One region of the Glycomyces mayteni genome, then DNA from elsewhere that is predicted to be linked to it. Evidence: predicted binding sites of a transcription regulator. Region 1 holds the regulator's gene; each other region holds the start of a gene.
What was found. Region 1 encodes HrcA, which represses chaperone genes, less so after heat shock. Its sites were predicted from a motif close to CTTAGCACTCNCNNNNNGNGAGTGCTAAG; they were not measured.
Positions count from the first base shown of each region.

Region 2: the regulator HrcA is predicted to act here: its motif matches at 3,203-3,231, upstream of groL (chaperonin GroEL).
Region 3: the regulator HrcA is predicted to act here: its motif matches at 2,986-3,014, upstream of groES (co-chaperone GroES).

Region 1 is NZ_JBHMBP010000004.1:1,338,541-1,348,883, forward strand. Features, by position in the region: gene ACFFXY_RS21515 (PhoH family protein) at 1-608, opposite strand, end outside; gene ACFFXY_RS21520 (histidine triad nucleotide-binding protein) at 751-1,098, opposite strand; gene ACFFXY_RS21525 (16S rRNA (uracil(1498)-N(3))-methyltransferase) at 1,113-1,838, opposite strand; gene ACFFXY_RS21530 (hypothetical protein) at 1,859-2,338, opposite strand; gene dnaJ (molecular chaperone DnaJ) at 2,408-3,541, opposite strand; gene hrcA (heat-inducible transcriptional repressor HrcA) at 3,561-4,577, opposite strand; gene ACFFXY_RS21545 (CapA family protein) at 4,692-5,813, opposite strand; gene hemW (radical SAM family heme chaperone HemW) at 6,015-7,241, opposite strand; gene ACFFXY_RS21555 (enoyl-CoA hydratase/isomerase family protein) at 7,254-8,099, shown strand; gene ACFFXY_RS21560 (hypothetical protein) at 8,078-8,932, shown strand; gene ACFFXY_RS21565 (alkaline phosphatase D family protein) at 9,062-10,343, shown strand, end outside.
Region 2 is NZ_JBHMBP010000001.1:339,683-350,025, forward strand. Features, by position in the region: gene ACFFXY_RS01600 (right-handed parallel beta-helix repeat-containing protein) at 1-1,038, opposite strand, end outside; gene groL (chaperonin GroEL) at 1,449-3,074, opposite strand; gene ACFFXY_RS01610 (hypothetical protein) at 3,308-4,261, opposite strand; gene ACFFXY_RS01615 (peptide MFS transporter) at 4,451-5,992, shown strand; gene ACFFXY_RS01620 (metallophosphoesterase) at 6,027-7,706, opposite strand; gene ACFFXY_RS01625 (GNAT family N-acetyltransferase) at 7,793-8,260, shown strand; gene ACFFXY_RS01630 (hypothetical protein) at 8,220-8,513, opposite strand; gene ACFFXY_RS01635 (hypothetical protein) at 8,519-8,842, opposite strand; gene ACFFXY_RS01640 (VOC family protein) at 9,015-9,410, opposite strand; gene ACFFXY_RS01645 (hypothetical protein) at 9,900-10,343, shown strand, end outside.
Region 3 is NZ_JBHMBP010000001.1:147,305-157,647, reverse strand. Features, by position in the region: gene ACFFXY_RS00750 (5-(carboxyamino)imidazole ribonucleotide synthase) at 1-834, shown strand, start outside; gene purE (5-(carboxyamino)imidazole ribonucleotide mutase) at 834-1,346, shown strand; gene ACFFXY_RS00740 (RidA family protein) at 1,387-1,770, shown strand; gene ACFFXY_RS00735 (class I SAM-dependent methyltransferase) at 1,767-2,921, opposite strand; gene groES (co-chaperone GroES) at 3,146-3,445, shown strand; gene groL (chaperonin GroEL) at 3,502-5,130, shown strand; gene ACFFXY_RS00720 (P-loop domain-containing protein) at 5,361-7,097, opposite strand; gene ACFFXY_RS00715 (helix-turn-helix transcriptional regulator) at 7,288-7,908, shown strand; gene ACFFXY_RS00710 (amidase) at 7,989-9,173, opposite strand; gene ACFFXY_RS00705 (acetamidase/formamidase family protein) at 9,166-10,230, opposite strand; gene ACFFXY_RS00700 (GntR family transcriptional regulator) at 10,303-10,343, shown strand, end outside.

The DNA.
Region 1 (10,343 bases):
TACAGCGGCCGCAGGTACGGGTCGATCTTCTCGAACAGCGTCCCGGGCAGGAACCCGAGCCGCTCCCCGGCCTCGACCGCGGGGCGAGTGAGGATGATCCGGCTGATCTCCTTGGCCTGGAGCGCCTGCACGGCCTTGGCCATCGCGAGGTAGGTCTTGCCGGTGCCCGCGGGGCCGATGCCGAAGACGATCGTGTTGTTGTCGATCGCCTCCACGTAGTGCTTCTGCCCGATGGTCTTGGGGCGGATCGCCTTGCCGCGCTTGGAGACGATGTTCTGCGTGAGCACGTCCACCGGGCGCTCGCCCGGGGCGGACTTCAGCATGTTCTCCGTGCGCCGGATGATGTCGGGATCGACGTTCTCGCCGTTCTCGATCAAGGCGAGCAGCTCCTTCACGAGTCGTTCGGCGGCCCGCGGGGCGCCGTTGATGCCGGTGAGGGTGATGGTGTCCCCGCGCACGTGCAGGTCGACGCCGGGGAAGCGGCGTTCGATGTAGCGCAGGTTCTCGTCGGCGCGACCCAGCAGGGCCATGAGCGCGCTCTGGTCGCCGACGGTGATCGTGGACGTGATCGTCGAGGTGGTGTTGACGTTGTCAGAGCGGTCGGTCATAGGCTTCGCCGCGAGGGCTGTTCGCCACCTGCTTCCTCAAAAGAGACTTCGAGCGGCCCCTCGGGGGCCGCGGTTTCCATGCCCCAATGGTAGTTCCTGCCTGCGACAAGGGACAGCGGGTAAACGCTGCCGCGGTGTGATTTCATGCCGCGAGCAGCGGCTCGAACGATTTGCCGCCGAGCACGTGGAAGTGCACGTGGAAGATCGTCTGCCCGGCTTCGGCCCCGGTGTTCCCGAGGAGGTTCCACCCGGTTTCGGCGATGCCCTCCGACTCGGCGATCCCCGCCGCGGCCGCGAGGACCTCCCCGGCGAGCGCGGGGTCCGCGGCCGTGAGTTCGGCGATGTTCGCGTAGTGGGTCTTCGGGATGACCAGCACGTGCGTGGGCGCCTTCGGCTGGATGTCGCGGAAGGCGAGCACATGCTCGGTCTCCAGCACCTTGGTCGAGGGGACGTCCCCGGCGACGATCTTGCAGAACAGGCAGTCGGTCATTTCGAGGATCTTACTTACCAGCGGCCGAGTCGGGCCTGGAGCACTGCGAGGGCCGCGGGGCCCGCGGTGGAGGTGCGCAGGACGGTGTCGCCGAGGCGAACCGGTTCGCCGAACTCGGCGAGCGCGGCGAGTTCGTCGGGGCTGATGGAGCCTTCGGGGCCGATGACGAGGGCGATCTCGCCGGCCGAGGCGAGCGGGACCTGCGAGAGGGGCAGGGTCGCCTCCTCGTGGAGGACGAGGACCTGCGCGGCCGTGCGCAGGCGCTGCACCAGCTGCTTGGTGGTGTGCAGCTCGGCGACGTGCGCGAGGTGGGCGCGGCGGGCCTGCTTGGAGGCTTCGCGGGCGGTCGCGTCCCATTTGGCGCGGGCCTTGTCGCCGCGCGGGCCCTTCCACTGGACGATGGACCGCGATGCGGCCCAGGGGATCACTTCGTCGACGCCGATCTCGGTGAGCATCTGGACGGCGCGCTCGCCGCGGTCGCCCTTGGGGAGGGCCTGGACGACGGTGAGCTTCGGGTCGGGGCCGGGGAGCGTGCGGTTGTCGAGGACGTCCAGGCGCAGGAGGCCGCGCTCGGCGTGGGCGACGCGAGCGGAGGCGACGCCGCCGGAGCCGTCGGCGAGGAGCAGGGTCTCGCCGGGCTGGAGGCGCTGCACGTCGGCGGCGTGGTGCCCTTCGGGGCCGTCGAGGACGTATTCGCCGACGGCCGGGAGGGCGTCGACGAGGAAGACCGGATCGCTCACCGCACCAGCCTAACCGGAGGTCAGCGGGTGAAGTCGACGGCGCGTTCCCAGCGGAGGCGGCCGGTGATCTTGCGGTAGAGGCCCTGGTCGCCGATGCGGCCGAAGGAGTGGTCGAAGCGGCGGCGCGGCAGGTGGACGGGGATGAGGTCGACCCAGCCGTCCTTGTCGGCGGGCGGCTCCCAGCGGTTCGCGGGAGCGGCGACGCGCCATTCGGCCTCGCGGGGCGCCTGGGTGGTGCATTTGAGGACCCAGTAGCCGGAGCCGGAGTAGCCGATGACGAGGACGGGGCGCTCCTTGGAGCGGCGCGGCTCGTCCTCGAAGGGGACGTCGGCGAGCCAGCGCTCGCCGGTCTGCGGGCCGCCGGAGGGCGGGGCCGCGTCGAGCCGGGGGCCGCCGCGTGCGGGGGCGCCGCGGCGGCGCAGGACCACGACGAAGGCGACGAGGGCCGCGATGAGGAGGACGGCGATGACGGAGACGGTCGCGGGGTCGAGGCTGATCACGGGGCCGGAGTGTAGCGGAGCCCCGCTCCCCGCGCGGGAAGGCGGGGGCGGGGCTCATGGGGCGGGGTCCTAAGCGTGGCCGTTGAACGCGTCGCGCATCCGGCTAAAAAAACCCGATCCGCCTTTGACTTCCTTGATCTCCTCGTCGCGGAGGCTCGCGAGCTTGCGGAGGAGCTCCTCCTGCTCGGCGTCGAGCTTGCCGGGGGTGCGGACATCGAGTTCGACGTAGAGGTCGCCGCGGGCGCCGCCGCCGCGGAGCTTGGGGACGCCGTGGCCGCGGACCTTCTTGATGGTGCCGGGCTGGGTGCCGGTGGCGACCTCGACCTCGACCTGGTCGTCGAGGGTGTGGATGTTGAGTTTGGTGCCGAGCGCGGCCTGCGTCATGGGGACGCGGACGCGGCAGCGCAGGTCGGAGCCCTCGCGGGTGAAGACCTCGTGGGGCTTCTCGTGGACCTCGACGTACAGGTCGCCGGCGGGGCCGCCGCCGGGGCCGACCTCGCCTTCGCCGGAGAGGCGGATGCGCATGCCGTCCTCGACGCCGGCGGGGACCTTGACGGTGATGCGCCGGCGCGAGCGCACGCGGCCTTCGCCGCCGCACTTGCGGCACGGGTCGGTGATGATCGTGCCGTAGCCGGAGCAGGCCGAGCAGGGGCGCGCGGTGCGGACCTGGCCGAGGATCGTGCGCTGCACGACCTGGACCTCGCCGGAGCCGCCGCAGGTGGTGCACGTCTGCGGTTCGCTGGCGCCTTCGGTGCAGGAGCCGTCGCAGGAGTCGCAGAGGATCGCCGTGTCGACGGTGAGCGTGGACTCGGTGCCGAACGCGACCTCTTCGAGGTCGAGGTCGAGGCGGAGGAGCGCGTCGTTGCCGGGCCGGGTGCGCGAGCGCGGGCCGCGGCGGCCGAAGCCGCCCATGGAGCCGCCGAAGAACGCGTCCATGATGTCCTCGAAGCCCATGAACGGGGCCCCGGAGCCTCCTGCGGCGCCGCGCGCGTACGGGTCGCCGCCCGCGTCGACGACCGCGCGCTTCTGGGGGTCCATGAGGACCTCGAAGGCGGCGTTGATCTCCTGGAGCCGTTCCTGCGCGTCGGGTTCGTCGCTGACGTCGGGGTGGTACTTGCGCGCCAGCTTCCGGTACGCCTTCTTCAGCTCGTCCTCGGTCGCGTTGCGCTCGACCCCGAGGATGCCGTAGTAGTCCTTAGCCACGTGGATGCTCATCGTCCTGTCAGCGGTTCTGTTCCAAAATCTCTGATACGTACCGGGCGACGGCGCGGACGGCCGCGATCGTGCCCGGGTAGTCCATGCGCGTCGGTCCGAGCACGCCCATGTGCCCGACGACGGAGCCGGGGCCGTACCCGGCGGTGACGACGGTGGCCTCGCGGAAGTCGGCGACCTCGTTCTCGTCGCCGATGCGGACCGTCAGCAGCGCGTTGGAGTCGGCGCGGCCGAGGAGCTGCATGAGCACGACCTCCTCCTCCAGCGCTTCGAGGATCGGCCGCAGCGATCCGGCGAAGAAGTTCCCGTTGCGGGTGAGGTTCGCGGCACCCGCGACGGCGACGCGCTCCTCGGTGCGGGCGACGACGGAGTCGAGGAGGACGCGGGCCAGCTCGGAGGCGGTGGCGCGCAGTTCGACCCGGGCGAGCCCGGCGAGTCCGGCGATGATGCGGGGGGCGTCGGCGAGGGCCTTGCCCTGGAGCTGCTCGTTGACGAGGCGGCGCAGGTCGAGGACGTCGTCCTCGGTGAGCTCGGAGGGGACCTCGACGTAGCGCTGCTCGACGCGTCCGGTGTCGGTGATCATGACGAGCATGAGCCGGGTGGGGGTGAGGGACACGAGTTCGAGGTGGCGCACGGAGGAGCGGTTGAGGCTCGGGTACTGGACGACCGCGACCTGGTGGGTGAGCTGGGCGAGGAGGCGCACGGTGCGGGTGACGACGTCGTCGAGGTCGATGGCCTCGGCGAGGAAGCGGTGGACGGCGCGGCGCTCGGCGGCGGAGAGGGGCTTGATCTTGCCGAGGCGGTCGACGAAGAGGCGGTAGCCCTTGGCGGTGGGGATGCGGCCCGCGGAGGTGTGGGGCTGCTGGATGTACCCGGCCTCTTCGAGGTAGGCCATGTCGTTGCGGACGGTCGCGGCGGAGACGCCGAGAGCGTGGCGCTGGGAGACGGCCTTGGAGCCGACGGGCTCCTGGGTGGCGACGTAGTCCTCGACGATGGCGCGCAGCACTTCGAGCTTGCGGTCGTCCATCGCCACGTCCCCTCGGTCTCGGTGCCTTCGCGGTCCGGCAGGCCGAGCGGAAGCTCAGTCTGCCGGACTCAAGTTTGGCACTCCCTGTCCAGGAGTGCCAGTGTACGTGTGGGGTCAGACGCCCGGGATGATGAGCGCGCCGTCGTCGGCGACGGTCACGCCGCTGTCGCCGAAGTCGCCGGCGAGCTCGTTGAGGTCGTCGAAGGCCCCGTTGTCCTCGTCGATCGTCGGGTAGCCGTCGCCGTTCATGCGGCTGGCCTGGGCCTTGGCGGCGACGATGGTGCCGTCCTCGCGGATGGTGACCGAGAGGATCGCGGAGCGGCCGAGGGCGCCGTCCATGCTGAAGAGGTTCTGGCCGCCGCCGAAGTTCCCGAGGGAGTAGGCGATGAGCTTGCCGTTGTAGACCTCCATGCCGCGCAGCACGTGGGGGCCGTGGCCGAAGACGAGGTCGGCGCCGGCGTCGACGCAGGTGTGGGCGAAGGCGCGGGTGTCGCCGCGGTCCTCGCCGAGGTAGTTCTCGACGCCTTCGGGGACGTGGCGGTAGTCGGTGCCCTCGGCGCCGAGGTGGGCGGTGGCGACGACGATGTCGGCCTGCTCCTTGGCGGCGGAGACGAGGGCGGCGACGGCGTCGAGGTCGCGGTTGTCGGTGTAGAACGTGTAGGGCGCGAAGCCAACGAGGCCGACGGTGAGGCCGGACTCGGTCTCGACGAGGGCGACCTCGTCCTTGATGCCGCAGATCTCCATGCCGGCGGCGCGGACGGCGTCCTGGGTCTCGGTGGCGCCGTCGGGCCCGGCGTCCCAGCCGTGGTTGTTGGCCTGGTTGAGGACGTGGAAGCCCGCGTCGGCGAAGACCTGGGCGTACTCGGCGGGGAGGCGGAAGTAGGTGCAGGCGCCGCCGCCGCACTTGTCGAACTCCAGGGTGGAGAGGGCGCCTTCGAGGTTGGCGACGATGACGTCCCCGGCGAGGTGGTCGCGGACGCCGTCGAAGAAGCTGGCGCCTTCGTCGGAGGCCATCTGGTTGGGGTAGGAGCCGGGCATGGTGTCGCCGACGTGGGTGATGGTGATCTCGCGGGGCGGTTCGGGCGAGGGGGACTCGGAGGGGGTCTCCTCGGCGGCGCCGGCGCCGCCGTCGTCCGCCGGGGGCGGCTCCTCCTCGGAGCACGCGGCCAGGGCGAGTCCGGCGAAGGAGGCGGCGAGGACGCCGCGGCGGGTGGCGGCGGGGGATGGCGTGTGCATGGGTGCTCGGGCTCCGGTGTCGAGGATTCAGGGGTCGGGGCCTGGGGGTTCCGTCCGGCGCTTGCGGACGGGACCTGGTGCCGGGGGTCGGCGCGGCCCGCGCCGGCGTCGTCGGCTGGGGACCGGCGCGCCGCGACGGCCAACGTGAAGGTGGCTCGTCCGTGACGGGCTCAAATCTACGGGGCGCCCGTTCGGGCGTCGTCAGCCGGTGAGGTCTCTCACCACGGCGTCGGCGAGGAGGCGACCGCGGAGCGTGAGGACGAGCCGGTCGTCCTCGATGTCGGCGAGTCCTTCGGCCGCAACGCGTTCGGCGGCGGCGCGGCCGTCGGGGCGCAGTTCGGCGAGGGGGAGGCCGCTGGCGAGGCGGGTGAGCAGGAGCACCCGCTCCAGGTAGCGGTCGTCGTCGGTGAGGGTCTCGTGGCCCGCGACGGGCAGGCCCTGCGCGAGGGCGGTGCCGTACGTGGAGGGGTGCTTGTGGTTCCACCAGCGCACGCCCGGCAGGTGCGAGTGGGCGCCGGGCCCGGCGCCCCACCAGTGGCCGCCCTCCCAGTACAGGAGGTTGTGTCGGCACCTGGCGGTATCGTTCTTGGCCCAGTTCGAGACCTCGTACCAGGAGAACCCGGCCGCGGAGAGGGCGGCCTCGGCGGCGAGGTAGCGGTCGGCGGCGACGTCGTCGGAGGGCTGCGGCACCCGTCCGGAGCGGATGCGGCGGGCCAGCGCGGTGCCGTCCTCGACGATGAGGGCGTACGCGGAGACGTGGTCGACGCCGGTGTCGACGGCGGCGGCGAGGCTGTTCGCGAAGTCGGCGGCGCTCTCGCCGGGGGTGCCGTAGATCAGGTCGAGGCTGACGTGCTCGAAACCGGCCTTGTGCGCGTGGGCGACGGCGTCGAGGGCCTTCTGCGGGGAGTGCTCGCGGTCGAGGACCTTGAGCACGTGGGAGGCGGTGGACTGCATGCCGACCGAGAGGCGGGTGAAGCCGCCGTCGTGGAGTTCGGCGAGGTAGTCGGCGTCGACGGACTCGGGGTTGGCCTCGGTGGTGGCCTCGTAGCCGTCGGCGAGCCCGAACTCGCGGTCGATCTCGGCGAGGATCGAGGCGAGGTCGGCGGCGCTCAGGAGCGTGGGGGTTCCGCCGCCGAAGAAGACCGTCTCGACCTTCGGGCGCGCCTCGCTGTGCTCCGTGAACTGGGCGGCGGCGGAGCGGATCTCGCTGCGCACGATCGAGGCGTAGGTGTCGCGGGAGACGCCCGCGCCCAGCTCGGAGGCGGTGTAGGTGTTGAAGTCGCAGTACCCGCAGCGCGAGACGCAGAACGGGACGTGGACGTAGAACCCGAATCCGGCGCTCCCGGCGGAGGGGTCGGCGGCGGCCGCGGCGATGTCGGTCGCGGGCGAAGTCGCGGCGGCTACTGGCGAAATGGCGGGCACACCCATTACGGTACTGGCGTGGACAGCAACGACGCACCCATCGGCTACCGCGCCCACGAGGCAGTGGCGACCATTACCCTCAACGACCCCGCCAGGCGCAACGCCCTGTCGACGCACCTCATCGGCGAGCTGCGGCGGGCCCTCGCCCGCGCGGTCGCCGACCGCGAGGTGCGGGTCGTGGTCATCGACCACGCCGGGCCGGTGTTCTGCGCCGGCGCGGACCTGAAGGAGTCCGCGGCGGCGCACAGCGCGGCCGCGCTCCCCGCGGTGCACTTGGCCGAGGCGCTCGCCGACATCGCCGAGGCCCCGAAGCCGGTGGTGGCGGTCGTGCGCGGGCCCGCGCGCGGCGGCGGCCTCGGCATCATCGCGGCCGCGGACTTCGCCGTCGGGTACGACGAGGCCGAGATGGCCTTCAGCGAGGTGCGGCTCGGCGTCGTCCCGGCGGTGATCGCCCCGGTGGTGCTGCGGCGGCTCGGCCCGGCCCGCACCCGGGAGCTGTTCCTGGCGGGCGGGGCGCTCGTGTCCGACCACGGCGACAGCTTCACGGGCGACGACGCCGAGGCGTGGGGCCTGTTCTCGTTCGCGGTCGCCCCCGAGCACCTGGACGAGTCCGTCGCCGAGCTCGCCCAGCGGCTCAAGCTCGGCGGCCCGTCCGCGCTGGCGGGGGTGAAGTCGCTCACGGCCACACCGGATCTGCGGGAGGAGCTGCGCGCGGCCGCGGCGCTGACGGCCGAGTACTTCTTCGCCGAAGAGGGCCGCGAAGGGGTCCGTTCGTTCATTGAGAAGCGGCCCGCCTCTTGGGTAGGCTTACCGCCCGCCGACCCACCTGATCGGAGTCACCTGTGCGCGCACTCCTGGCCCTGACCTCCCTGCTCGCGGCGCTCGTCCTCGCGGGCTGCACCGAGGAGGCGCGGGACGCCCTGCGCCCCGCCCAGACCGGCTGCTACTTCACCACCGGCATCGGGGAGACCCACCTGACGTCGGAGCAGGCGTCGAACGCGGCGACGATCAGCGCGGTCGGGCTGCGCGACGGCATGGACGAGCGCGCCGTGGCCGTGGCGATCACCACGGCGTTCCAGGAGTCGGAGCTGAAGAACGTCGAGTACGGCCACGACGACTCCCTGGGCCTGTTCCAGCAGCGCCCGAGCATGGGGTGGGGCTCCGAGGAGGAGCTCATGGACCCCGTCTACGCCTCCTTCAAGTTCTACGAGAAGCTGCGCCGCACCGACGGCTGGGAGGACATGACGCTCGCCGAGGCCGCGCAGGCGGTCCAGGTCAGCGCCTACCCGGAGCTGTACGAGCAGTGGGAGGAGCGGGCCACCGTGATCGCGGCGGTCTTCGCCGGGGGCAAGGAGGGCGGCATCGGCTGCGTCAAGGGGAACGCCCCCGAGGTGGCGTCCGACCCCGGGCTGCTCGCGGAGGCGTTCGCGTACCATTGGGGCGCTGAAGTATCCGAAGTGGACGGTTCGACGGTCGTGATCGACCCGGACGACGCCGCCGAGGGCTGGAACCGGGCCGCCTGGGCGGTCGCCCGGTCCTACGACTACTCGATCGCCAGCGTCGCGTACGGCGGCATGGTCTGGGCCGCGGGCGAGGACGGCTGGACCGAGCCGAACGCGGAGGAGGACGGCGAGGCCGCGGTCGCCATCGCGAACGACAGCCACGCCGCGGTCATCGTCACCTTCGCCGCCGCCTGAGCAGCCGGGCGGCAGAGTTCCGCCCCGGTTCACCGGCGCGTCGTCCGCGCGTTCCGGTCCATCAATGCCCGCTTGCTGGGCTGAGTGGGTCACAAACCCGCTCAACTCCCCCCGAAGCGAGGCCATACCATGCGCATGTCGCGCCGCATCCTGCTCGCGTCCTCCGGCGCCGCCGCCGCCTCCGCGGTCCCCGCCGCCGCGTGGGCCGAGACGAAGATCCACCCCGTCCTCCGCTCCGACCCCTTCACCCTCGGCGTCGCCTCGGGCGACCCCGAGCCCGACGGCGTGGTCCTGTGGACCCGCCTGGCCGTGGACCCGCTCGCCGAGGACGGCATGGGCGGCATGCCCGCCGGGGTCTTCGACGTCAAGTGGGAGGTCGCGAAGGACGAGCGCTTCCGCCACCGCGTCGCCTCCGGCCGCGCCGAGACCGCGGCCGAGGTCGGCCACAGCGTCCACGTCGAGGTCGACGGCCTCCAGCCGGCCCGGGAGTACTACTACCGCTTCTCGACCGGCCGCTGGCAGTCCCCGGTCGGGCGGACCCTCACCGCGCCCTCGCGCCGCTCGATGCCGGCCGAGCTGCGCATGTCGTTCGCGTCCTGCTCCCAGTTCGAGCACGGCTACTTCACCGCCTACCGGCACATGGCCGAGGCGCACCCGGACCTGATCCTCCACCTCGGCGACTACCAGTACGAGTACAAGGCGGGCGTGTACCTCTCCCCCGACGGGAACGTCCGCGACCACGAAGGGCCCGAGACCGTCACGCTCGCGACCTACCGCCAGCGCCACGCCCAGTACAAGACCGACCCGGACCTCCAGGCCGCGCACCTGGTCGCGCCGTGGCTGGTCATCTGGGACGACCACGAGACCGAGAACAACTGGGCCGACGAGGTCCCCGAAGTCGGATCGGACACCCCCGACACCGCGGACTTCCTGGTCCGGCGGGCGGCGGCGTTCCAGGCGTACTGGGAGAACATGCCGCTGCGGCGCACCTCGGTGCCGGAGGGCATCGACATGCAGCTGTACCGGCGGGTCCGGTGGGGCAGGCTCGCGAACTTCCACATGCTCGACACCCGCCAGTACCGCGACGACCAGGCGTGCGGCGACGGCACCCAGAGCAACTGCGCCGACGCGTGGGACGAGTCGCGCACGATCACCGGTGCGGCGCAGGAGGAGTGGCTGATCGACGGGTTCCACGAGTCGACGGCCCGCTGGGACGTCATCGGCCAGCAGGTGTTCTTCACGCAGCGCGACAGCAGCGCCGCCGCCGACGTGCTGCGCACCAGCATGGACGGATGGGACGGGTACGCCGCGTCGCGCCAGCGGATCATCGACGGCTGGGTCGAGGCCGAGGTGCGCAACCCGGTGGTGCTCACCGGCGACGTGCACACGCACTGGGCCGGGGAGATCCTCC
Region 2 (10,343 bases), on a different contig from region 1:
GACGGCGGTGCCGGTGCCGTTCGCGGCGAGGATGCCGACGCCAGAGGGGTAGGTGCGGTCGGGGCACAGGTCGCCGCCGGTCCAGTCGCGTTCGGCCGCATCGGTCTCGCAGGCGGCGGTGCCGAGGAGGGCGTAGTGGTCGGTGTTGTTGCCGTACACGGTGTTGTCGGTGACGGCGATGTCGGCGGCGGGCCCGGAGTCGGCGACGACGAGTCCGGTCGTGTTGTCGTGCAGGCGGTTTCCGACGGCGCTGGCGGTGGTCTCGGTGCCGCGGATCTCGATGCCCGCGCCGTTGCCGGTGGCTTCGCAGCCGATGACGTCGGCGTGCGAGTTCTCGATGAGGACCCCGGCGGTGTCGGCGGCTTCGGCGCGGCAGTCGCGGACCTCGACGCCGGAGGAGTCGGCGACGTGGATGCCGGCGCCGTCGCTCTGGAAGGCGCCCACTTCGTCGAGGGTCGCGGACTCGACGGCGGTGAGCCGCAGGGCGGCGCCGCGGGCCTGGCCGAAGGAGACGCCCTTGACGTAGAGGCCGGAGGCGGCGTGGGCGGTGAGGACGGTGTCGGCGGCGAAGTGCGCGGAGACCTGCACGTCGTCGGGGCTGTCGCCGACGCCCTCGATCTGGAGGTGCTCGGTCTCGACGACGATGGCGGCGTCGACGGTGTAGTGGCCGGGGAGGATCTGGATGCGCGTGTCGGGTTCGGCGGCGGCGACGGCGGCGGGCAGGTCGCGGAAGCCGTCGGCGAGGCAGTCGTCTTGGAGGCGCTCGTTGGCGATGCGCTCGCTGTAGACGACGCCTTCGTTGCGTTCGGCGAAGTCCTCGGCGTCGTCGGTGCACACGAGCAGGAGCGGGCCGTCGTCGCGGTATGCGGGCGCTTCGGGTGCGGGCACGGCGGGGAACGGGTCGGGCTCGTCGAGTCGCGACTCGGTGGCGGTGCCGCCGACGTAGCAGGTGAAGACGAGCACGGCGAGGATGCCGGTCATGAACGCGAGCGCTGCGAGTCGGCGATCGGAGCGGGGCTGGCGGGGTGCGGGGGACACGTGCACAGGTTAGCCGCCGTCGCACACGGTGTGAAGAGCCGCGAATCGGCTGGGGCGCAAACATTTCGGGCGTTAAGAGCTTAGGCCCGTGATGCCGTCCCTAGCCCCCACCCTCCCAGAGGGGGACCGTAGGCGCCAGGTTGGCATGCGGGTCCGACAGAAACGGGCGCCCGAGGCCCCCGTGTCACCCGATCGGGTGCGGTCGCGTGCGCCACTGCCGCAGCGAATGCCGGGTGCGGCCGCCGTGGCGGCATACCGCCCGTGGTTGGGGCGGTATGCCGCTTGCGCAGCGGCTGCGCCGTCTGCACTGGAGGCCAGTACAGAGAAAGGGAGAACCTCTCACTTTACAGTGAGGGGTCCTCCCTTGCGGTACTCAGTCGGCCTGAGCAGCAGTCCCGAAGGGCTGCTTGCTACATCATGCCGCCCATGTCGCCCATGCCGCCGCCGGCGGCGCCGGCGCCTTCCTTCTCCGGGGCGTCGGCGACGACGGCCTCGGTGGTCAGGAACAGGGCGGCGATGGACGCGGCGTTCTGGAGCGCCGAGCGGGTCACCTTGGCCGGGTCGGGGATGCCCGCGGCGAGCATGTCGACGTACTCGCCGGTGTCGGCGTTGAGGCCGTGGCCCTGCGGCAGGCCGCGGACCTTCTCCACCACGACGCCGCCTTCGAGGCCGGCGTTCTCGGCGATCGCGCGGAGCGGCGCGCCGAGCGAGCGGCGGACGATCTCCACACCGGTGGCCTCGTCGCCCTCGGCCTCGACCTTCTCGAACGCGGAGTCGGCCTGGGCGAGCGCGGTGCCGCCGCCGGGGAGGATGCCCTCTTCCACGGCCGCCTTGGCGTTGCGCACGGCGTCTTCGACGCGGTGCTTGCGCTCCTTCAGCTCGACCTCGGTGGCCGCGCCGACCTTGATGACGGCGACGCCGCCGGCCAGGCGCGCGAGGCGCTCCTGGAGCTTCTCGCGGTCGTAGTCGGAGTCGGAGTTCTCGATCTCGGCGCGGATCTGGTTGATCCGGCCCTGGATCGCGTCCTCGTCGCCGCCGCCGTCGACGATGATGGTGTCGTCCTTGGTGATGACGACCTTGCGGGCCTGGCCCAGCAGGGACAGGTCGGTGTTCTCCAGCTTGAGGCCGAGCTCCTCGGAGATGACCTGGCCGCCGGTGAGGATGGCGATGTCGCCGAGCATGGCCTTGCGGCGGTCGCCGAAGCCGGGGGCCTTGACGGCGGCCGACTTGAAGATGCCGCGGATCTTGTTGACCACCAGGGTCGGGAGGGCTTCGCCGTCCACGTCCTCGGCGATGATCAGGAGCGGCTTGCCGGTCTGGGTGACCTTCTCCAGCGTGGGGAGGAGATCCTTGACCGCGGAGATCTTCTGGTTCGCGACGAGGATGTACGGCTCTTCGAGCACGGCCTCCATGCGGTCCTGGTCGGTCACGAAGTAACCGGACAGGTAGCCCTTGTCGAAGCGCATGCCCTCGGTGAGCTCCAGGTCGAGGCCGAAGGTGTTCGACTCCTCGACGGTGATGACGCCTTCCTTGCCGACCTTCTCCATCGCCTCGGCGATGATGGCGCCGACGGTGGTGTCGCCCGCGGAGATGGACGCGGTGTTCGCGATCTGCTCCTCGGTGTCGACCTCCTTGGCGGAGTCCTGGAGGTGCTGCACGACGGCCGCGACGGCCTTCTCGATGCCCTTCTTGATGCCGATCGGGTTGGCGCCGGCGGCGACCGCGCGGAGGCCTTCCTTGACGAGGGCCTGCGCGAGGACGGTCGCGGTGGTGGTGCCGTCGCCCGCGACGTCGTCGGTCTTCTTGGCGACCTCCTTGACGAGCTCGGCGCCGATCTTCTCGTAGGGGTCTTCGAGCTCGATCTCCTTGGCGACGGACACGCCGTCGTTGGTGATCGTGGGGGCGCCCCACTTCTTGTCCAGCACGACGTTGCGGCCCTTGGGGCCGAGGGTCACCTTGACGGCCTCCGCGAGGGTGTTCAAGCCCCGCTCCAGCCCGCGGCGAGCCTCCTCGTCGAATGCGATCATCTTCGCCATGTGGATGGCTTCCTTTCGGATAACGTTCGTGGTCGACGGTGAGGCGGCATACCCGCGACGGTGGGCCCTGGGGCCCGACCACCTCATCGCGTGTTTAGCACTCCCCAGCGGTGAGTGCCAAACCCAGTTGTAGCACTCTCGCCGTGAGAGTGCCAATCCGGGGCACGGAACCAGTGGTGGAAAGCGCGGACGCCGGGGCTCTCACCCCGGCGTCCGCTGCTTCGCGTCGGTTCCTACGGTGTCGGGGAGGGCGATCCGGGGTGGCCGGGCTCGCCGGGGCCGGTGTAGCCGCCGGGGGCCGCCGCGCCCGAGGCCTCGGCCGAGAGGGACGTGGCGGAGACGGACTCGGTGCGCCCGCGCAGCCACGCGTACGTGCACAGGGACGCCGAGAGGACCCAGATCATCGGGGCCAGGAGCAGCAGCGCCATGATCGCCTCGGTGACGACGGTGAGGATCGCGGCGAGCCAGCCCGCGAAGACCGCGTGCCACACGCCCGCGAGCAGCAGCCCGATGATGGCGATGAGGATGTTCGCGGCGATGGCGACGAGCACCACGATGCACAGGCGCCCGAGCGCGGGCCAGAACGCCGAGTGGGTGAGCTGGATCGACCGGGCGTAGGGGCTGCGGCGGGCCTCGAAGACGGCCGCGGGGGCCATGAGGCTGAGCGCGAAGATCGCCCACAGGCCCGGCAGGATGCACAGGACCAGGCCGACGGCGATGGTGACCCAGGCGAGCAGCAGCCACAGGAAGAACCGGCCGCCGCGCTTGAACCCGAAGGAGAACGCCTCGCCGAGGGACAGGAAGCCCCCGGCGGCCTCGGCGGCGGCGGTGCGCACGGCGCCCAGGACGGCCGAGCCGGAGACGTACAGGACCGCGAGCGTCAAGATCAGTCCGATGATCCCGGCGAGGACGCCCGGGGAGTACTCGCGGACGAACGCGCCCCAGTCGGTGACGACCACGTCCTTCTCGGGGGTGCGCACGTTGTTGTTGTAGGCGCCGAGGATCCAGCGCGGCAGGACCACGCCGATGAGGAGGATCAGGCCGACCGTGCGCCAGGAGCGCTGGACGACGTCGAAGGAGGCGTGCCACCAGCCCTCGAACGTGTCGGTGACGAGCGGGTCGCCGCCGGAGAAGCGGCCGGACGGCTCGTCGGTCTGACCGGGGTTCCAGTAAGGATCGTCGCTCATAGGCCGGATCGTAGTCCACGTAAACGCGCATATCAGACAAATGACCGCACCGCATCCGTTCGGGGACGCAGGTTCGCCCGTTCCGGCCGCTTCCGGGCCCGCGAAAGGTTAGCGTCGGCAGGTGTCGGCGCCGGTCGCGCCGGGTACCGGAGAGCGCAGTGCAGCGCCATCGACACGGGGAGGACCGAGATGTCCCATCGCGAGTACCCGGCCGCGAGCCGCGAGAAGACCTTCTTCGGGCATCCGCGCGGCCTCGCCGTCCTGTTCGGGACCGAGATGTGGGAGCGGTTCAGCTTCTACGGCCTCCAGGGCATCCTGCTGACGTTCCTCACCGCGAGCGTCCTCCACAACGGCCTGGGCCTGAGCGACACCGTCGCCGTGCCGATCGCGTCGCTGTACTCCGGCGCGGTGTACCTGACGTCGCTGCCGGGCGGATGGCTCGCCGACCGCGTCCTGGGCGCGCGGCGCGCGGTGCTCATCGGCGGCGTGATCATCATGTGCGGCCACATCTCCATGGCGATCCCGGTGAGCGGGCCGGGCCTGGTGTTCTTCGGCCTGTTCCTGGTCGTGCTCGGCTCGGGCCTGCTCAAGCCGAACATCTCCGTCATGGTCGGGCGCCTCTACGACGGCGACTCGGACGCGCGCCGCGACTCCGGCTTCTCCGTGTTCTACATGGGCATCAACCTCGGCGGGTTCCTCGGCATCCTCGTGACGCCCTACCTCGCCGGGGACGACCGCTGGCACCTGGGCTTCGGCGCCGCCGCCGTCGGCATGGCGCTGGGCCTGCTCTGGTACGTGCGCGGCTGGTCGCGCCTGACGAACACCGGCATCGGGCCCTCGCGGCCCCTCGCCGACGACGAGCGCGGCAAGGTAGTGCGGGTCGTCGTCGTCTCGCTCGTGATCGCGGCCGTGGCGATCGCGATCTGGGCGGCCACCGGGACGCTGACGCTCTCCACGGTGCCCACCGTCGTCACGATCCTGTCGATCGCGGCCGCGGTCTGGTACTTCATCTACATCTTCGGCGAGGCGAAGGACGTGACGGCCGCCGAGAAGGCGGGCCTGCGCGCGTACGTCGGCCTGTTCATCGCCTCCGTCGTGTTCTGGATGCTGTACCTCCAGATGGGCTCGATCCTCACCGCGTTCGCCTCGAACTCCGTGGACCTCGACTCGTGGGGCTTCCACCTGCCCGCGGGCGGCGTGCAGAACTTCAACTCGATCTTCATCCTGGTCTTCTCCCCGATCTTCGGCGCGATCTGGCTCAAGGCCGGGTCGGGCTTCGGCACGGCGTACAAGTTCGCGCTCGGCGTGGGCCTGACGGGCCTGTCGTGGGTGTTCCTCGGGTGGCTCCAGGGCCGCGCCGACTCAGGCATCCTGGTCGCGCTCGGATGGATGGTCGTGGTGTACCTGCTGCTGACGTGGGGCGAGCTGTGCGTCTCCCCCGTGGGCCTGTCGGTGACGACGCAGCTCGCGCCCTCGAACCTCAAGGGCCAGTTGATGGGCGTGTGGTTCCTCGGCCCGGCCGTGGGCACGCCCCTCGGCGGGCAGGCGTACGCGTTCCTGGTGCCGAAGGTCGGCGAGCAGGCGTTCTTCTACATCCTCGCGGGGATCGCGATCCTCACCGCGGTGGTCCTGGCGGTCTTCAGCCCGGCGCTGCACCGGCTCATGGGCCGCGGCGGGCACGGCCCCGACGCCGTCATGGAGACCCCGGCCGAGCCCCGCAAGGACGACTAACGGGGAGGACCGGCCGAGACGGCGGCGGCGGCGCTTAGCGGCGCAGCCACCACTCCCCGGCCTGGGCCATGAAGCGCCGCACCGGGTTCTGCCGCGGCAGCGACGCGGCGCTGGGCCCGGGATGGGACGCGGCGAAGCCCGGTTCGATGAGCCGCGGCTTCAGCGCTTCGACCGGCTTGATCCACGAGTCCGTCTCGGACCCGTCGGGGTCGGCGGCCCAGCGGCGGCCGACCCGGTCGATCCCGATCGGGTAGACCGTCGCCCCTTCGGCGTCGACGCGGATGCGCAGGAAGCACTTCTGGTCGATCACCGACATGCCCGCGAACAGCTCGTTGGCGTTGACGCCCAGGCGGTTCGCGACCACGAGGTAGAGACCCACGAGCCAGGTCCCGGCGAGCCCGGCGAGCGGCAGGTAGACCAGGTACGTCCACAGTGACACGTCGTCGAACTGCTTGATGATCTGCGCGCCCGTCCACGACAGCGCCACCTGCGCGAGCCCGTGCAGGGCCCCGAGCGTGTAGTGCCTGCCGGTGCGGCTGCCCTGCCCGGGGTGCGCGAAGCCCACGCCCGCACCGAGGAGCACCGCCGCCGCGGCCACGGTGGTCCCGGTGCCCTCCAGGATGGACACCGTCGCGATGAGCGAGACCACGGCCATGAGCGCCACGAAGCCCTTGTTCAGCCACGGCAGCCGCGCGAGGATCCCGAACGCGTAGCTCAGCGACTTCGCCTTCGACGGGTACGTCTGGGTGAGGCGGTACTCCCGTTCGGGCGCATCGGGTTCGGGCACCGACTTGCGCGGCGCCGTCAGCGACTCCGGCAGCGTGTGCGTCGGCGACAGGTACGCCCCGCCGCCCCCCGCGCCCACCAGGTGCCGCACACCGTCCACTTCGGAGTAGTGGGCGTAGTGGTGGCGGTCCCCGGTGAGGATGAGCGGCACCCGCCCGCCCCGCGCGGCGATGACGTCCCGGATGAAGTGGTCGATCCGGTCGAACGAGCGCGGGTCCTCCTCGGTCCACAGCCACGAGGGCTGCGCCACGCACAGGATCACCTGGTCGCCCGGCTGCATCCGCTCGGCCGCGCGCTGGAAGTACTCGATCTGGTTCTGGTCCAGGTGCGTGTCGAACTGCGCGTCGAGCGCGAACAGCCACCAGCGGTGCGGCAGGTTCAGCGCGTAGTAGGAGCGCTTCTGGAACGTCCGGTACCCGCCGATCGTGCGGCCCTCGGTGAACTGCCGCGCGAACGCGGTGAGCCCGTCGAACCAGTCGTGGTTCCCCGGGATCGCGTACAGCGCAACCGGACTGCCCGGGTTCGCGGCCTCGTACGGGCCCTTCATCCGCTGCTCGTACTCGACCCAGTCCCCCGCCGGGTACACCTCGTCGCCGCCCATGACGAGCACCGACCCGCGCGGCAGCCGCTCGCCGCCGACGTCCAGTTCGTCCTGGGCCATGAGGTACGCGACCGAGTAGGTGGCGTTGAACCCGTCGCCGATGTCGGCGACGTAGTCGATCCACAGCTCCTCGGCGCCGGAGTGGTCGTAGACCGGCTGCGGGCGGCCCCCGATGATCTCGCGCTTGTCGACGTAGCCGCCGAACACGCGGGCGAGGCCGAAGCGCATGCTCGTGTCGATGAGCGTGCGCGGCGACAGCCAGCGCACGGGCTTCTGGGGGACGAAGCGGAGCTGTTCGGGGGTGAGGTCCTTGGGGCGGTGGGACATAGGTCCCATCATGGCACGGTCTGGGGCAGGGTGGTACCCGTGCGAACCGGTTCGGGTGGCGGTCCGTCGCGGCCTACACTCGCGCCATGACTGAGACCCGCAGTGCCGGCCCCGGCGACATCGACGAGCTCGTCCGGTTCCGGGCGGCCCTGCTCTCGGAGTGGTTCGACACGTCCGATCCGCAGTGGCGTGCGGTGACCGCGGCGACGCTGGCGCGGCGGCTCGCCGAGCCGTCTCCGACGATGCATGCCGTGGTCGTGGATGCGCCGGACGGGTCGGGGCGTCTGGCTTCGTGCGCGGTGGGGACGGTGAGCGAGCGTCTGCCGACTCCGGGGAATCCGTCGGGCTTGTACGGGTGGGTGTTCAATGTGGTCACCGATGACGCGTGGCGGCGGCGGGGGTACGGGCGGGCGTGCATGGACGCGCTGGTGGAGTGGTTCCGCGCCAACGGGGTGGGGACGGTGGAGTTGCTGGCGACGGACAAGGGGCTGGGTCTGTACGAGCAGTTGGGGTTCACGGTCTCCTCGGAGCCCGCGATGCGGCTGTCGACTTGATCCGCCACCAGGTCCACACTGCGAGGGCTCCGAGTACTACGGGTGCGGCGGCGGGTCCCCACCAGGCCCAGTTGGCGGCGGTGAGGGCGCTGGTGAGGGCTGGTTCGGGGGCGTCGGCGCAGGTGCCGATGTCGCCGGTGGGGTCGACGTGGAAGCAGTCGGCTTCGACTGGCGCGCCGTCGCCGACTCCGGCGAGGGCTCCGTAGAGGAGGACCGCTGTGAGGCAGGCGAGGAGCAGGAGTGGGAAGCGCAAGGGCCTCAGTCCTCGACGCTCATCGACGGCGGTTTGAACCACCCTGAGGCTCCGAGTGCGAGGAGCAGCAGGATCGCGAAGGCGAGCGCGGCGAGCACGAGCGCGGGGAGTACGGACCCGATGAGCGCGACGACGGCGAGGCCGATGATGGCGGCGATCCGGGAGCGGGAGACGCGGCCGGTCTCGGCCCGCACGGCGATCGAGTTCCCGACGAGGAACACCACCGGCCCCCCGACCACGGTGATCACGGTCGCAGCCCCGCCGCTCCCGAACGGCTCGGCGACGACGAGCGCCGCTCCGACCACGGTCGCGACAGCCCCGACCCCCATGAGCCCCAACGCCCCGCCACGAGTCCCGCTCCGATACAACCGCCACAGCACCACCACGGTCGCAAGCCCGACCGCCACCCCGACCACAACCCCCACGACCACCCCACCTCCTACCCGCAATGTGGACCCGGCAACTCCTCCGATGCTATCGCTCTGCCCGTGTCCCAGAGCGCTAAAGGAACAGGCAGAAGGGGTGGCCGGCGGGGTCGAGGAGGACTCTGACGTCGGGTTGGGGTTGGTGGGGGGCGAGGCGGGCGCCTTGGTCGGCGGCGTGGGCGACGGCGGTGTCGAGGTCGTCGACGTGGATGTCGAGGTGCTGGGTGGCGTGGGGGCGGCCGGGGCGGGCGGGCCAGACGGGGGGCTGCCAGTGCTGCTCGTACTCGAAGTTGAGGGTGAGGCCCTCGCCGGTGCGGACCTGGGCCCATCCGGCTTCGGCGGGTTCGCCGGCGCGGGGCGGTTCGCTGACGGCGACGGGGACGCCGAGGAGGCGCGCGTAGAAGTCGGCGAGGGCGCGCGGGTCGGGCGCGGTGACGGTGACGGAGGTCAGGGTGAGTCGTGTGCCGCTCATCTGCCGAGAGTATCGCCGCGGACGGCTGGGCTTAACCCGTTCGGGCTATATGCGAATGGCGCCGGATCACGGTCGGCGCCGCGGGTCCCCACCGTGCCGAGCGGCGTCGGGCACGGCCCAAAATGCAAATGCATCTATGAATTCGAAGTGGCGCATGCGGGAATGCGGCGGCTCGCGGCTAAGAAGACGTACGTCAGGCTTAAATGGGGCTCGACCCATCCGACCTCAGTAGACTCGTGGCGCAACGCTTGAACGCGAAAGGTACTACCTTCCGGATCGCGTGGGCGGGCGGCCGTTCTTCTTTCCCTCCCCGCGTTGACAGCGGAACCGGCCCAGGTAATACTCGTAGCGGCGTGCAGACAGCGGTCCACCACGGCAGTCAGGTCTGGCTCCGACAAACCGCAGAGCCGTCTCGGCCGTCCCGATCCGGACGACGGCGTGGGCGCCAGGCATTTTTTGCTTCGAGTTCAGGGTGGTTTCAGATCACGAATGAACGACAGATTTCCCGGCGCGAGCTTCGTGCCCCTGAGAACCGTCCTCGTCGTCGGCCGGACTTACCAGTCCCTGGCAAGGATCGACCTCGATCTGACCCCTCATCTCCAGGGGACCGACATCAAAGTCGAGTACTCCCTACTTCCCGGATCGGATTACTTCGCGGGCGCACTCGCCTGGGGACGCCGCAAGCGGATCGCACCCTTGAAATGGTTCAAGGCCCTCGGTCTCGATCCGGACCTCGTGATCTCTTCCAGTCCGCACAAGGACCTTCATCGTTTCAACTGCCATGTGCTGACACTGCCGCACGGCGCCGGTCACAACCGGTTGCGCAAGGGGATCAACGGGGTCTCGGGGATCTCCCCCAGCCAACACGTCGGCGACAACGGGAAGCTCACCACTTGCATCGCGCTCCCTGGTCCGGAGTCGCTCGCCCAATTG
Region 3 (10,343 bases), on a different contig from region 1:
CTCCTCTACGCGCAGGACAAGCACGCCATGCGCACCCGCCTCACCGGCCTCGGCCTCCCGCAGCCGCGCTGGGCCCCCGTCGACTCCATCTCCGACGTCGAGGCCTTCGGCCTCCCCTGCGTCCTCAAGGCCGCGACCGGCGGCTACGACGGCAAAGGCGTGTGGATGGTCGACACGCCCGGCGACGCGCAGGCCGTCCTCGCCTCCGGCATCCGCCTCATCGCCGAGGAGCGCATGCCCCTCCAGCGCGAGCTCGCGATCCAGGTCGCGCGGTCCCCGCGCGGCGAGACCGCCGTCTACCCCGTCGTGGAGACCGTCCAGACCGGCGGCATCTGCACCGAGGTGATCGCCCCCGCGCCGCACCTCGACCCCGCCGTCGCCGCGCAGGCCAAGGAGATCGGCGAGACCGTCGCCCGCGAACTCGGCGTGGTCGGCATGCTCGCCGTCGAGCTGTTCCAGACCTCCAAGGGCCTGTTCGTCAACGAGCTCGCGATGCGCGCCCACAACTCCGGCCACTGGACCATCGAAGGGGCCGAGACCAGCCAGTTCGAGCAGCACCTGCGCGCCGTCCTCGACTACCCGCTCGGCTCGACCGCCCCGGTCACGCCGTACACCGTCATGGCGAACGTCCTCGGCGGCGCGCCCGGCGGCCCGCGCCTGGACGAGCGGCTCCAGCACCTCCTCGCCGACGACCCCGGCGCGCACGTCCACCTCTACGGCAAGGCCGTCCGGCCGGGCCGCAAGATCGGCCACGTCACCGTCCGCGGCGACGACCCCGACCTCCTGCGGCGCCGCGCCCTGCGCGCCGCCAAGTGGCTCCAGGAAGGCGAGTAATGACAGAGCAGCAGCCGCGCGTCGGCGTCATCATGGGCTCGGACTCCGACTGGCCCGTCATGGAAGCGGCCACCGCCGCCCTCGACGAGTTCGGCGTCCCCTACGAGGTCCGCGTGGTCTCCGCCCACCGGACCCCCCACGGGATGCTCAGCTACGCCGACTCCGCCGCCGGGCGCGGCCTCCAAGCGATCATCGCGGGCGCCGGCGGCGCCGCCCACCTCCCCGGCATGGTCGCCTCCGCGACCCCGCTCCCCGTCATCGGCGTCCCCGTGCCCCTCAAGCACCTCGACGGCATGGACTCCCTCCTCTCGATCGTCCAGATGCCCGCGGGCATCCCCGTCGCCACCGTCTCCGTCGCCGGGGCCCGCAACGCCGGCCTCCTCGCCGTCAGAATCCTCGCCGCCGCCGACCCCGACCTCCGCGCCAAGATGGAGGCCTTCCAAGTCGACCTCGAACGAATGGTCGCCCAAAAAGACGCCAACCTCCGCTACAAACTCACCCACCCCGAATAAGCGGTGGCGCGCCGACAGGGCCGGTGTCTAGCCTCGGCGGATGAGTGGACTGCATCCGACCGGCGGGTATGAGCACGTGACGATCGTCGAGGCGGGACGGCTCGCGTTCCTGGCCGGGCAGTGCCCGGTCGACGGGGACGAGCGGGTCGTCGGGGTCGGGGACCTGGAGCGGCAGATCGAGCAGGTGGCTGCCAACTGCCTTGCGGCGCTGGCGCATGCGGGCGCGAAGCCCGAGGACGTGGTCCGGTCGATCGTGTACGTGGTGAGCAGCGAGAGCAACGTGGTCGGCGGCGCCTGGCACCGGCTCTCGGAGCACCCCGAGCTCGGCCCGGCGTTTAAGGCCGCCAGCACCGTCACGGGCGTCACCGCGCTCGGCTACCAGGACCAGCTCATCGAGGTCGACCTCACCGCGAAGCTGGACTAGACCTCGGCGCAGAGGATTGCGACGTGGTCTCCGGCGAGGCGGGTCGCTACCAGGGTGGCTTCGTTGGGGCCCTTGAGTTTGAGTTGTCTTCTGAGGGCGGCGGGGTCGATGCCGGTGCCTCGTTGCTTGATGGTGAGGCGGCCGATTCCCCTTTCGGCGAGGAGGGGCTTGAGCTTCTTGGGGTGGAGGGGCCAGACCTCTCCGACCTTCCAGCGGCGGGCGAACGGGGATTCGGCGAGGGTGTCGCTGTAGAGGTAGGCGATCTCCTCGCTTCCCGTGCGGGCGTTCAGGGTCTCGGCGAGTTCGGCCACCAGGCCCGCCCTGATCACGGCGCCGTCGGGTTCGTAGAGGTAGTCGGCGACGTCGCCCACCTCGGCCCGTTCCTCCCCGGTTCCCGTCAGCTCGTGCCACTCGCCCGCTTTGAGCAGGCTCGCGCGTCTCGGGACCTCGGCGGCCTCGCCCAGCCACAGGCAGGCCTCCACGACGTCGCGGTCCACCGAGACCCATTCGGCTTCGGCGCCCGCGGGGATCCAGTCGTGGGAGATGCCGGGGCCGAGCTTGACGGCGGCGAAGCGCGCGGTGCGGAGGCGGGCGAGGAGCGGGTCCAGGGGCGGGGAGTAGTCGGCCGGGTTGAAGTTGCGGGTGCGGCCGGAGCGGCGGGCCGGGTCGGCGAAGGCGGACTCGGCGAGGGGGGTTTCGAGGGCGTCGGCGACGGTCACCCGGACCGGGAGGCCCAGGGCCGCGGCGTTCGCCGCCGCGTAGCCCGCGGTCGCCTCGCTCATGTCGACCGCTTCGACCGCCATGCCCGCCTGCGCGAACGCCAGGGCTTCGGTGCCCAGGCCGCAGCACAGGTCCGTGACCTCGTGGACGGCTGCGGCGAAGCGGGCCGCCCTGCGCTGCGCCACCGGCCAGCGCGTGGCCTGCTCCAGGCCCGCCCTGGTGAAGTACAGCCGGGGGGCGAGGTCGCCGAACTTGGCGCGGGCGTGGCGCCGCAGGTCCGCGAGGGTCAGGGCCGCGGCGGCAAGGTCCGGGTCGATCCCGGCCTTGCGGAGGGCGAGCGGGGCGCGGTCGCCGTCGCGTTCGAGGGCTTCGGCGGCGCGGGTCTGGAGCCCGGGGTCGGCGAGGAGGGCGTTGGGCAGGCTCGTTTCCACGGGACCATGGTATGACCTGTGAGACCCGTTGTTGACGCCCCCACCTGGGCGAACTAACGTCGGCCTTAGCACTCGCAGGACGAGATTGCTAAGCGCTATGATCGCTTTGGCACTCTCTCCGTGAGAGTGCCAGCCACGGGCCGGTGCCTCGGCACCCGCGACGACGAGACCCGCGCTGTCGTGGCGGACATCCGCACTGCACAGAACAGGTTTGGAGAAACCAAGTGAGCAAGGCTGCCATCAAGCCGCTGGGCGACCGCATCGTGGTCCAGGCGAACGAGGCCGAGACCACCACCGCTTCCGGTCTCGTCATCCCCGACACCGCCAAGGAGAAGCCCCAGGAGGGCACCGTCCTCGCCGTGGGCCCGGGCGCCTTCGACGACAAGGGCAACCGCCTCCCGATCGACGTGAAGGTCGGCGACACCGTCATCTACTCCAAGTACGGCGGCACCGAGGTCAAGTACAACGGCGAGGAGTACCTCGTCCTGTCCTCGCGCGACGTCCTCGCGGTCGTCGAGCAGTAGAGCGCGCACCGGGCCCTCGCCAGAGGGCCCGTCCGCGTTCCTAGGAAAGGGAACCAATGCCGAAGATTCTCAACTTCGCCGAGGACGCGCGGCAGAACCTGCTGAGCGGTATCGACCAGCTCGCCGACACCGTGAAGGTCACGCTGGGCCCGAAGGGCCGCAACGTGGTCCTCCAGCGGTCCTTCGGCGCGCCGCTGATCACCAACGACGGCGTGACGATCGCCAAGGAGATCGAGCTCTCGGACCCGTACGCCAACCTCGGCGCGCAGCTGGTCAAGGAGGTCGCCACCAAGACGAACGACGTCGCGGGCGACGGCACCACCACCGCGACCGTGCTGGCGCAGAAGATGAGCCGCGCGGGGATCAAGGCGGTCACGGCCGGGGGCAACCCGATCGCGATCCGCAAGGGCATCGAGGCCGCGGCGAACGCCGTGTCCGAGGAGCTGCTGCGCCAGGCCATCGAGATCTCCGACCACGAGCACATCGCGCAGGTCGCGGCCGTGTCGGCGCAGGACCCGGAGATCGGCGAGCTCATCGCGAAGGCGATGGACGTCGTCGGCGCCGAGGGCGTCATCTCGGTCGAGGACGGCTCCAGCCTGGAGACGATCCTCGAAGTGACCGAGGGCATGCAGTTCGACAAGGGCTTCATCTCCCCGAACTTCATCAACGACCAGGACTCGCGCCAGACGGTCTTCGAGGACCCGTACATCCTCATCACCAACGCGAAGATCTCCTCGATCGAGGAGCTCCTGCCGGTGCTGGAGAAGGTCATCGAGACCTCGAAGCCGCTGCTCATCATCGCCGAGGACGTCGAGGGCCAGGCCCTCGCGACCCTGACGGTGAACGCCCTGCGCGGGACGCTGCGCGTGTGCGCCGTCAAGGCCCCGGCCTTCGGCGACCGCCGCAAGGCGATCCTGGGCGACATCGCGACCCTGACGGGCGCCGAGGTGGTCTCCTCGGAGATCGGCCTGGAGCTCAAGGCCGCGGACCTGTCGCACCTGGGCCGGGCCCGCCGCGTCACCGTCTCCAAGGACGCCACCACGATCGTGGACGGCGGGGGCGAGCGCGACGAGGTGGACGCCCGCATCGCGCAGATCAAGCAGCAGGCCTCCACGACCGAGTCGTCCTGGGACCGCGAGAAGCTGGAGGAGCGTCTCGCGAAGCTCTCCGGCGGCGTCGCCGTCATCCAGGTCGGCGCGGCCACCGAGGTCGAGCTGAAGGAGCGCAAGCACCGCATCGAGGACGCGGTCAACGCGACCAAGGCCGCGGTCGAGGAGGGCATCGTCGCCGGCGGCGGCGCGGCCCTGGTCCACGCGATCGCGGTCCTCGACAAGGTGGAGCTCGCCGACCCGGAGGCCCGCGTGGGCCTCAAGATCGTCGCGGCCGCCCTGTCGGAGCCGCTGCGCCAGATCGCCGCGAACGCGGGCGAGTCGGGCGACGTGGTCGTGGCGACGGTCGCGGGCAAGGGCTGGCGCGAGGGCTGGAACGCGGCCACCGACACCTACGAGGACCTGGTCTCGGCCGGCATCCCCGACCCGGTGAAGGTCACGCGCAACGCCGTCCTGAACGCCGCCTCGATCGTGGGCCTCGCGCTCACCACCGAGGTGACGATCGTGGACAAGCCCGAGGAGGAAGAGGAGACCGCCGGTCACGGCCACTCCCACTCCCACGGGCACTCGCACTAAGCCCGGGATCTCCTGAGCGACAAGCGAATACGACGAGGGGCGCCGACGATGTCGGCGGCCCTTCCGCGTGCCCGGAGGCGGGGCCCGGGCTTCTGGACGCCCGCGGAACCGCAAGTGTCAACATCCCGACAGTTTGTCGCGCGGCTGTCGGGAAACCGATAGAGTTCAAGAGCCTTCGCGGCCTTTGGGGATCGGAGCCGCGAAGGCACTTTTACGCCTGATTCAAGGCGTTACGCGGGTGCGTCCCGCACCCGCAGCTCCCGCATCCGGTTGAGCGCCGCGGCCACCTCGAACCGCCTGGGCACCGCGAAGTCCGCGTCCCGCACCCGCAGCAGCACCTCCTGGCCCTCCGCGTCGAGCGCCGCGTCCAAGCGGTCCAGCGCCTCCGCGACCGTGGCCTCCCCGTCGATCCACCCCTGCCGCACCGCGGCCTCGATCGCGTACCCGATCCCGGCGGTCATGGAGTGGTCGGTGATCTGCTCGACGGCCCGCACGTCGATCTCGGACTCCCCGAACCGCAGCCCGTCGGTGTCGTCGGCGCGGATCTTCTGCTTCCCGCGCGACTCGGAGCTCACCGACCGCGGGTCGATGACGCGCGGGCGCGGCGTCCGGAACCCCTCGGCCTCGACCCGCCGCCCGGTCGGCTTGGCCGCCAGGGCCTTCGCGCGCTCGGTGACGTCCTCGGGGACGTACGCGTCCATGAGCACCACGCGGTCGGCGACGTCCATGTAGTCGCCGGAGCCGCCCATGACGAGCACGACCGCGACGCCGTGCTCGTCGGCCATCGACCGCACCACGTCGACCAGGGGCGTCAGCGGCTCGCGGTCCTTCGCGACGAGCTCCTGCATGCGCGCGTCGCGGATCATGAGGTTCGTGGCGGCCGTGTCCTCGTCGATGAGCAGCACGCGCGCACCGGCTTCGAGGGACTCGACGATCGCGGCGGCCTGCGAGGTGGACCCGGAGGCGTTCTCGGTGGAGAAGTGCCGCGTGTCGTCCCCCGAAGGCAGGTGGTCGACGAACGCGTGGACGTCGACGCCGGTGACCGCGCGCCCGTCCTCGGCCCGGACCTTGACCGCGCCCCGGTCGGCGACGACGAAGTCGCGCCCGTCCCCGGGCACGTGGTCCCACACCCCGGACTCCAAGGCCCGCAGCAGGGTCGACTTGCCGTGGAAGCCGCCGCCGACGATGAGCGTGACGCCCGGCGCGATCCCCATGCCCCGGACCCTGCCCGCGTGCGGCAGCTCCACCTCGACCGCGAGCGAGTCGGGGGAGCGGAACGGCACCCCCTTCTCCAGCGGCCGGTCGTCCACTCCGGACCGCCTCGCGAGCATCGCCCCGTCGGCGACGAACGCGACGAGTCCGATATCCGACACCTGCTTCCGCAGGGCCGCAACGTCATCGGCGTGGCGCACCCACGCGCCGGCTTCGCTCTCGCCGACGGCGAGCGCGTCGTCCGCCGCGTCCGGCAGGTCGTCGCACAGCAGCCGCGCGGCCTGGCGTCCGGCGATGCGCCGCCCGTGCCCCGGGAACTGCGCGCCGAGGCGGAACACGACCGACCCGTCCTCCCCGACCTGGCACGACGCGCGCCGCAGGATCTCCTGGCCGCCCGCGTCGATCCGCAGGTCCCTTGTCGGACATGCCTTCCGGAACCGCTTCGCGAGGAGCACCGCGAGGGCGCGGCGCCGCTCCTCGGTCGCGTACCACTCCGGCAGGAGGTCCGCGGTCTCGGCGTCGAAGCGCAGCTCGACGCGGCTCGGCGGGGCGAACGGATCGGACTGGACTTTCAAAATGTCCAGAATCGCCGGTCCTGTCCACCATTTGCCACGCAAGGATTTATATCGGCCGTAACTCGTACCTTCCAGGGCCGTTAGTTCGTTAGACAGGTCATGGCGAGGTGGATGTGAACGATGATCACCAAAATCGCGGGACTCGGCCCGGTGCTGTCGTCCGCCTCTTCGCTGTGTCATGCCCCCAGTTTCCCATCAGGGTCGAGGTCTTCGCGTCAGCGAACCCGAACACCATGCGTCCACGCCTCTTCCCGGAATCCTCGAAAAGTCACTCGAAAAATTCGCGCGAACTCGCGTCATGGCGGCGGACCGCCTGCGTGCTGGATACAGAGAGACACGCACGGCCTACCGCACCGAAAGGTAGAACAAAGTGAGAACCGTACTGGTCTGTGTTAAGACTCCTCAAGCCGGACAGAAGATCTCGGCCTGCGCGACCCGCATGGGCCTGGCGCAGGCGGTCAAGTCGGTCGAGGGATCGCCCGAGCTGTTCCTTGAGCTCGGCCGCCGCCAGGTGGACGTGGTGCTGGTCGACGTCGGCCTCGCCGCCCCGGACCCGGTGAAGTTCGTCAAGACCGTCCGCGCCCGCTCCCCGCGCACCGGGGTCCTCCTGTCCGGCGCTGCGGACCCCCGTACCGCCGCGATGGTCGTGGCCGCGGGCGCCCGGGGCGTCATCCGCACCCCGTCCAACAACTCCGACGACCTCCTGGTGGCCCTCGCCCAGGCGATCATGTTCGCCTCCCCGAGCCTCCAGCGCGTCACCGAGACCGTCCCGAGGCAGCGCTCGACCCTCCAGGGCATGAAGCTGACCGAGCGCGAGCTCCAGGTCCTGCGCGGCATGTCCGAGGGCAAGTCCAACGCCGAGATCGGGCGCGACCTGTTCGTCTCCGAGGACACCGTCAAGACCCACGCGCGGCGCATGTTCCGCAAGCTCGGCGCGCGCGACCGGGCCCACGCGGTGGCCGAGGCCTTCCGCTCGGGACTGGTCTGCTAGTCCGCATCCACTGAGGACTGACGCGGCGCCGTCCGGCAGGAGCGGCACCACCGCGGGGAGCTGGCAGGCCCCCGCCGGGTTCAGTCCGGATCGGCAAGCGCCAGAAGGACCTCGTCGCCTCCCGGAGTGGCGACGAGCTGAAGTCCGACCGGGAGGTCCTCGACCAGCCCGGCCGGAAGGGCCAGCCCGGGGGCACCGGCGAGCCCTGCGATGCACGTCAAGCGCACGATCGCCTCGCGGTCGGGTTCCTCACCGATCAGCGGCGCGGGTCCGGGCGCGGCGGGGATCGCGAGCGCGGTGCCCTCGGGGAGCCGGTCCCTGACGAGCGCCACCACGCCGCTGCGGACCCGCTGCGCCCGCGTCACCTCGGCGCTGGTCAGCTTCGCCGCGTTGGCGAAGCGCGCCTTGACGCCCGGCCCGAACTCGGGCCGGGACGCCTCGATCCACGCGCCGTGCGCCTGCCACGCCTCCCAGGCCTGGAGCACGGCGTACGCGCGCCTGGCGTTCTCCAGCGGCGCCACGGCGGGCGCCGCCTCGTGGACGAGCCCGAACTGCGGGTCGTCGAAGAACGGCGACGTGTCCACCTCCAGGCCGAACGCCTCGACCGCGGGCATCACCGCCGCGCGCGTCGCGGGCGCGATCTCGTCCCAGATGTCGCCGGGCGCCAGGAGCCTGCGGATCGGCGCGTGGTCCTCGGCGGGCTCGTCGAGGAGCACCTGCATGGCCAGGCGCAGCGTGTGCGCGTCCCTGGTGAGCACGCCCGCGGTGTCGAACGTCGGCGCGAGCGGCACGGCCCCGCGCAGGCTCACCCGCTCGTGCGTGGGCCGCAGCCCGTACAGCCCGCAGTAGGACGCGGGGACCCGGATCGACCCGCCGGTGTCGGTGCCGAGCCCGATGTCCGCCAGCCCCAGCGCGACCGCCGACGCCGAACCGGACGACGACCCGCCGGGCACGCGGCCGGGCGCGGCCGGGTTCTCGGGGGTCCCGTAGTGGAAGTTCGAGCCGTTGAGGCTCCACGCGAGCTCGTCGGTGACGGTCTTTCCCACGACGCGTGCGCCCGCCGCGCGCAGCAGCGCCACGGCCTCGGCGTCGGCCTCCGGCGGCACGTGCGTCTCCAGCCAGCGCGGATTGCCTGCGCCCGTGGGCGTCCCGGCCAGGTCGAACAGGTCCTTGACGGCGAGCCGGAGCCCTTCGAGGGGCCCGGCGGAGCCGGTGCCTTCGTAGACGACGCTGTCCTCCACGAGGGCGATGAACGGGTCAGTCAAGATCCAACTCCTTGGGCAGCGTGACGTGGGCGCCTTTGACGAGGTCGACGACCTGCGAGATCCGCACGTCCACGGCCGCGCTCAGGTACGCGAGCGCGACGGGCCCGGGGATGCCGCGCCGCTCCCGCAGGAACGCGAGCGCGGCCCGGGTCGCCTTCCGGACGGCCTCGTCCAGGTCCTCGTCGAGCCCCGTCGTGATCCAGTGTTCCCCGGTCTCGGCGTACGGGCCGCCAAGGGCCGCGGCGAGTCTCCTCACGTCGGGGTCCGCGTGCACCGTCAGCCGCAGCACCGCGCGCAGCGGCGCCTCGAACGCGGTGAGCGCGACCTCGCCGTCCCCCTGCGAGAAGTGCGGGTCGCCGCAGTAGAACGACGCGCCCGGGACGGCCACAGGCAGGTAGAGCTTCGCGCCCTCGCCGAGCAGCCGGATGTCGAGGTTCCCGCCGTGCGGGCCCGGCGGCACCGAGTGGACCGGGTCGGCCGTGTCCGGCGCGGTGCCCATGATCCCCAGGAACGGCGCGAGGCCGAACCGCAGCGACCTGCCGTCGCCCACGGGGATCACGCCGCGCCCGCGGCCGTCGACCGTGGCGACGGTGCTCACGGTGCCCTCGCCGAGCGGGTACTCCCCGGCGAGCGCGCCGCGCCCGTGCCGGTTGCTGACCACCCCGTACGGGGCGCGCCGCTCCAGTTGCAGCACTTCCACTTCGAGGACGTCGCCGGGCTCGGCCCCGGCCACGTGGACCGGTCCGGTGACGACGTGTGGCCCGGCCCCTTGCGCGCGCACGCATTCGCGGGCGATGCGCACGGCGTCGTCGAGGACCTCCCCGATCCCGTTGGCGCCGAAGAACGCCGCCGGGTCGCCGCCCTGGTCCTCAAGCAGCCCTTCATGGCTGACGGTGTCGATGCACACGGTCTCGCCGGAGCGGACCTTCAGGACCGGCGCGGACGCCGCGTTCGGGAGGCGCCCCCACTGGACGGTGTCGGGCCGGGACGGCAGGTAGTGGTCGGCGCGGACGAAAGCGGCGCGGTCGAAGGAGGCGAGCGGCTGGAGGAGCGTCATGGGGCGGCACCGCGTTCCGGGGGCGAGGGAGTGTATACGAGAATGGTGGCCTGATCGTAGTGGAGGGAATCCATGGCTGGGGACAAGGGTCCGCGGCGGGCGCCGCAGGAAGC